2 linked regions of the Tunturibacter psychrotolerans genome follow. The protein of the gene in region 2 interacts with the protein of the main gene of each other region in a pairwise test. Links are inferred from orthologs where the notes say so. Each region holds a gene or a part of one and is shown on either strand. Other genes may lie near its edges.

Region 1 (3,316 bases), 900 kb from region 2 along the record:
TACTAGTGATCGACGGCCTGCGGAATACGCCGCCAGCTCTCGACGCGCGCCTTCCATTGCCTGCGTATTTTCTCTCTGAGACAATGACCTGCTGCAGATAATCCGGTGTCGCCATAGCGAACGCCTTTCAACTTATAATCCTGGGCCTTAAGTCGTTAGGATGCCTGAATCGGAGCTCAGGAATACCGTCGATTAAAAAAAGCAAATCGCTACAGTTTGTGCGGGTCACTTGAATTACTGGTGTTACTTCGAGCATACGTCTCAGACAGGAGCTTGGCAACAGTTACCGCAATACTTTGCACCATCGGTATAAGCACTCACTGAAGTCGATTTAGCCAGAAAAGTAGCCTCTCGCTTCACAATTCCTAGACTGGGGTAACCAACTCGTCAAGCGCCAGAAACTCCTGAAGGATAGGGTCCTGACTTCGCTCCATTTCTTCCATGGTTCCAAAGAAAATCGCCTTCCCTGCACTCAAAAACACAACTCGATCTGCCAACTTCTTCGCCAGTCGCATGTCGTGCGTCACAACGATACTGGTCAGGTGCAGTTGCTGTTTTAACCGCTCGATTAAATCTCCAAGAAGATGTGCCATTAGAGGGTCCACCATAGTTGTAGGCTCGTCGTACAACACCGCCTCGGGTTGTGATGCCAACGCCCGCGCAATCGCCACCGACCTTTTCATCCCGGTCGACAAGTCGGACGGCAGCAGGCCCTCCATCCCCGCCACGCCCACCATCTCCAGCAGTCCCTTCACTACCTGCAGAATCTGGTCTTCCGCCATCTCTCCGCGCTCGCGCATCGGAAAAGCGACGTTCTCCCCCACCGTAATCGAGTCGAACAACGCTCCATTCTGAAAGACCATCGTCACCTTCCGACGAATCTCTTGTAACTCTTTCTCCTGGAAGCCACAGATATTCTCACCCGCGACCTTGATCATTCCTTTATCCGGCTTCAAAAAACCCAGCAGCATCTGAAGCGAAACCGACTTGCCCACGCCGCTTCGGCCAAGAATGCACAGCGTCTCCCCCGGGTAGACGTAGAAGCTCACATCCTCCAACACCACAAACTCACCGAACGACTTATACACATGCTCGAACGAGATATACGGCCCAGGCTTATTCTTCACATCCGGCAAAGCGTCCGCAGCCGCCTCATTCTGCTGAGCTGCCTGCTGAATAAAGTCACCGACCTCTGCTGACACATCCTCCGACACGCTTTCAATAAGCGGCGTATCCGCGGTGACCTCGACCTGTTCTCCCTCTAACTTCTTATCCGGCTCAGCCATAATCACCACTCCCACCAACCAAATCACGACGTAAATCTAGCCTAACGCATCGCCCCCGCTAAGTATCCAACGCATCGACATGCCGTTCCGCGTCTGCAAACTCCTGCGGAGTATTCAGGTTCGCAAACCAGCGAACCGAGTTCTTACACTGAGCTTCTGTCGGCGTTCGCCACGTCTCTCCGTCGCCCGTCACAGTCGGAGCAGATGGATCGTCCCACTGCATCTCCACAAAAACCCTTTCACTCTTCACATTCCGTTTGGCCGCAATCTCATCGCACGCCGACCGAAGCGCCGGAAGCAACTTAAACTCCCCGCGCTCCAAAAAAGCAGTCAGGTAGCTCGCGATCTCTCGATGAATGATCAGCAACGCAGGCTGCGGAGCACCGTCAACTGCAAGCATCGAAAGTCTGACCTCACCCGCAGAATTGTGCAATACCGACCACAACCAGTTATCCAGAAGAAAGGTAGGCAGAAACGGCACATCCACAGGCAGCACCAAGTTCCAGTCGCACTTCGAGCTCCGCAGCGCAGCCTCTATCCCCCCCAGCGGCCCACATCCAGGATGTAAATCCCGCACCAATGGCGCAAATCGCCCCAGTGCGGTATCACCGCCCAGAACATTCACCTCGGCGCAAACCCGTAGAAGCTTCGTCGTCGCATGCAGCACAAGCGGCTTCCCCGCCAGCTCAAGAAGCGCTTTATCGCTCCCCATCCGCGAGCTCTTGCCCCCGGCGAGCACAAACCCACCAACCGGAGGCAGGTCCTCCCGCATCAAGCCGCGACACCACTCAGAAACCGCACAATCGATTCGATCCCCCGATGAAAGTTCGCCAGATGAAACTTCTCATTCGGCGCGTGCAGGTTGTCATCCGGCAGCCCAAACCCCATCATCACGGTCGGAATCTTCAGTTCGCGCACAAAATCCCCCACAATCGGGATCGATCCGCCGCCACGTACAAACACAGTCTCCTTCCCAAACACCTCACGCATCGCCTCCGTAGCAGCCTTCACGTAAGCGTTATCAGTACTCACCACAATCGGATCTCCCGCATGAATCAATCGCACCTCGAGCTGCACTCCCTTCGGCGCAATCGATTCAACATAGGCCTTGTACTTCGCAAAGCTCTCCGCCGGCGTCATATCCGGCACCAGCCGCATGCTCACCTTCGCCACCGCCTTCGCGGGAATCACAGTCTTCGCCCCAACCCCAACAAATCCGCCCGGCATTCCATGCACATCAAGCGTCGGCCTCGCCCACGTCCGCTCCTGCACACTCAACCCCGGCTCTCCCGTCAATACAGTCGACCCCACCTCCGTGTGGCGATAGTGTTCTTCATCAAACGGCAGCGCCTTCCACGCCTTCAGCTCATCCGCAGTAGGCTGCTGCACCTTGTCGTAAAACCCCGGAATCAAAATCTTTCCATTTTCATCCTTCAACTTCGCAATCACCTGCGCCAGAGCGACAAACGGATTCGGCGCCGCCCCGCCATACATCCCCGAGTGCAGATCCACCTTCGCCCCACGCGCTTCAATCTCCGTATAGATCATCCCGCGAAGCCCCACACACAGCGTCGGCAACTCTGGTGCAAACATCTCCGTATCGCTCACCAGCGCGACATCAGCCTTCAGTTGATCCCCATGCTCGCGCACAAACGCAGCGATCCCCTCGCCGCCAACCTCTTCCTCGCCTTCGACAATCACACGCACATTCACGGGAAGCTTCCCCCCACCCGCCGACATCAGCGACTCAAGCGCCTTCACATGCATCCACATCTGCCCTTTATCATCCACCGCACCGCGAGCATAGATATTCCCATCGCGCTCCGTAGGCTCAAACGGCGGCGTCTTCCACTCATCCAGAGGCTCCGCCGGCTGCACATCGTAGTGCCCATAGCAAAGCACGGTAGGCTTCGCCTTCCCATCAGCTCCCGGCGCCGCATGCAGCCAGTCCGCATACACCATCGGATGCCCCTTCCGCCCCGCCGTCGTCGTCTCAATCAGACGAACGTTTTCCATCCCAATCCTCTTCA
Region 2 (3,151 bases):
CAATCGCCAAGGATGAAGACAAGTTGGTGAACTTCGACATGTCTCGTCCCGAGTACATCAGCAAGATGAGTCCGGAAGATCGGAAGGCGCTCGAGGAGTACAAGAAGCGGAACGCCGAAGTAGTCGCCAACAATTCGAAGATTGCGAACCTGAACACTCTGCTGACCCAGGCGCGCGCGGACAATAAGGCAGGAAACTACGACTCGGCGATCACTGCTATGAAGCAGGCCACTGAGAGCAAACCCGACGAGGGAATCCTCTGGGTCACACTGGGAGATGCACAGCTTGGTAGCGGAGAGGCTGCGGCCAAAGCGGCTAAAACGGCAGGTACCTCTGCAAATGATCCCGCGATCCTGCAGAAGTACACCGATGCTGCTACCTCCTACAAAAAAGCGGCTGATTTAAACGCCGCCTCTAAGAAGCCAAACCCCGAGACCTCTGGCGTGGCCTACAACCAGTTGGGCAAAGCAGAAGCGGATCTAGGGGACGCCAAGGCCTCCTCCGACGCCTACGATCAGGCTGCCAAGGCCCAACCGGAGAAGGCGGGAATGTACTACTACAACGAAGCCGCAACGCTCTACAACGCAGGCAAGATGACTGAGGCGGGTGCCGCGGCCGACAAGGCAATCGCAGCCGATCCGAAGAAGGCAGATGCTTATTACATCAAGGGACAGGCACTGATTCCGCTGGCTACCGTCGATCCCAAGACTCAGAAGATCGTGGCCCCCCCGGGCTGCGTTGAGGCTTATCAGGAGTATCTCGAACTGGCACCCGACGGCGCCCATGCTGCAGATGTCAAGGGTATCCTCGAGGGCATTGGGGCACCGGTGAAGTCGAGCTTCAAGGCTGGAAAGAAGTAATCTCTGAAAGAAGTGGAAGGCCCCGGGCGACGCTGCTCGGGGCCTTTTGTTTTTCAGGCTAGTGGCTGAGAGGGAGAAAAGAGTGCAGGCTGCGGCTAGAGTTTTGGGCTTCGACGAAGCTCTCGCAAAAGTGCTGGCGCACGCAGCCGCACTTCCGCGCCCGCAGAGCGAGACGCTTGCATTGATGGCTTGCGCAGACCGCGTGCTGGCGGAGACCATCCTCGCAGATCGTGACCAGCCGCCGTTCGACCGGTCGACCCGCGACGGATTTGCGCTGCGTGCAGCCGATACTGCAGCCCCATTGAAGGTCGTGGGCCAGATAAGGGCCGGCGAGCAGTGGCAGGGCGGCGCACTGGAGCATGGCACTACCGTTGAAATCATGACGGGCGCACCTATTCCGCTCGCCTACGACGCCGTCGTAATGATCGAGCATATCGAACGCGATCAAGACTCGATTCGTCTGACCGCCGGGCGAACGATTCGAAGCGGAGAGAATATCGTTCCGCAGGGGTCGGAGGCCAGGGCGGGGCAATCGGTATTACTCCCTGGAACTGTAATCGAAGGCGCTGAAATCGCGCTTGCGGCGGCTTGCGGGCGCTCAGACCTGCAGGTGTTCCGCAGACCGAGAGTCGCAATCGTCGCCACGGGCGATGAATTAGTGACCTTGAATGCAACCCCTGGACCGCAACAGATTCGAAACTCCAACAGCTATGGGCTGGCGGCGCTTGTGGCGCGCACAGGGGGAGTGCCGGTGCAGATGCCCATCGCTCCGGATCGACGAGCGGAGCTTGAACGAACCATCCGTGCAGCGCGCGACTCTGACCTCATTCTTCTGTCGGGTGGGGTTTCCATGGGCAAGTATGACTTGGTGGAGGAGGTTCTCGAAGGCCTCGGCGCGGAGTTCTTTTTCACCGGAGTGAAGATGCAACCGGGAAAGCCTCTCGTCTTTGGACGGTTGCCGGCCACTGACGAGTTCCCCTCACAATTCTTCTTCGGCCTGCCCGGAAATCCCGTTTCGACGCAGGTGACGTTTCATTGTTTTGTTGAACCACTGCTGCGAGCGATGGGTGGGGCCACCGCGCAGGGGCCGCGCTTCGTGCAGGCGACACTGGCCGAGGATGTCGCCGGGAAGCCCGGCCTGATGCGGGTTTTACCTGCGCGATGGACTGCCGACCGCGTACGGCCGGAGGTGCGGCTCGTGGGGTGGCAGGGGTCTGGCGATCTGGCCGCAAATGCGCGGGCAAACTGCTACGCCGTGCTGCCGCCCGAGAGAGAGCGGTTCGCGGCCGGCGACGTCATTACGGTGCTCTTGCGCTAGATCAGGGCTGCTGCGGTAGGCTTGTGTGATGGATGATGTGGACTACACCTCCGAACGTCTGATCGATGACGACCCCGAGCCTCTCGGCAATGACGCGGACTTTCCGCCCCGAACCCCGGTCCCCTTGCACCTCTCGCACTACGACCGAGCGGGCGAGGCTCACATGGTGGATGTGAGCGAGAAAGCGTTGACGCGACGCGAGGCTGTGGCGGCGGCGTTTGTCGAGCTGTCCGATGCGGTGCTCAACGCGCTGCCGCAGAACCCCAAAGGCAATCCACTCGAGGTCGCGCGATTCGCAGGAATTCAAGCCGCGAAACAAACCTCCAGCTTAATCCCGATGTGTCACCAACTGGCGCTCAGCTACGTGGACGTGCAGGCAAGAGTGGTAGACGGCGGCGTCGCAATAGAGGCGACCGCAGCTACAGTCGCTGGCACAGGCGTGGAGATGGAGGCAATGGTAGCGGCCTCAATTGCAGCGCTGACGGTCTACGACATGACCAAGGCGCTCGACAAAGGAATCCGAATCCGTGAGGTCGTGCTGGTGCGCAAGAGCGGCGGGAAGAGCGGAGACTATCGCCGTCTTTAGGTCAGACAGCAGCCGCGAGGGTGACGGCGAAGAGATGTTGCGGGTCCTGCCAAGAGTTTGTCCGCTTGAAGCCAGCGGAGTCCAGAAGATCCTCAACTGCAGGGGCGGTAAATTTGTAACTGTTCTCGGTATGAATGCTTTCGCCCTGGGCGAAATCGACCGTAAATGCGGGGCCGCTGGCGTTGGCGGGAATATGAACGCGCTGGTCGGCGAGCGATTCCAGATGCATCTCGATCCGGGACTGGGTTGGGTTCCAACAAGCTCGGTGGCGGAAGTTTCGAAGCACAAAGTCCGCGCCAAGATCGCGATTCAGCCGAGTCAGAACGTTCAGATTGAAGGCAGCAGTCACTCCGGCGGCATCGTCGTAGGCGGCAAGCAGCATGGCTG

What was found.
Region 1: the proteins of RBB77_RS20655 (region 2) and mobA interact in binary tests that used the Escherichia coli proteins (3 or more experiments, as listed by UniProt). The link is inferred for Tunturibacter psychrotolerans from one-to-one orthologs.

Annotation. Positions count from the first base shown.
Region 1 is NZ_CP132942.1:3,980,484-3,983,799, forward strand. The notes cover bases 202-3,201. They hold mobA (molybdenum cofactor guanylyltransferase), read right to left. Parts: upstream 2,059-3,201; coding sequence 1,345-2,058; downstream 202-1,344. Other genes in these bases: RBB77_RS16625 (ABC transporter ATP-binding protein), read right to left, coding at 366-1,286; RBB77_RS16635 (dipeptidase), read right to left, coding at 2,058-3,201. Also shown: RBB77_RS16620 (sugar transferase), read right to left, coding at 1-115; more of RBB77_RS16635, read right to left, coding at 3,202-3,316. UniProt on the Escherichia coli protein: Transfers a GMP moiety from GTP to Mo-molybdopterin (Mo-MPT) cofactor (Moco or molybdenum cofactor) to form Mo-molybdopterin guanine dinucleotide (Mo-MGD) cofactor.
Region 2 is NZ_CP132942.1:4,881,144-4,884,294, forward strand. What follows is about bases 226-3,060. They hold RBB77_RS20655 (molybdopterin molybdotransferase MoeA), read left to right. Parts: upstream 226-942; coding sequence 943-2,178; downstream 2,179-3,060. Other genes in these bases: RBB77_RS20650 (tetratricopeptide repeat protein), read left to right, coding at 226-860; moaC (cyclic pyranopterin monophosphate synthase MoaC), read left to right, coding at 2,207-2,764; egtD (L-histidine N(alpha)-methyltransferase), read right to left, coding at 2,766-3,060. Outside these bases: more of RBB77_RS20650, read left to right, coding at 1-225; more of egtD, read right to left, coding at 3,061-3,151. UniProt on the Escherichia coli protein: Catalyzes the insertion of molybdate into adenylated molybdopterin with the concomitant release of AMP.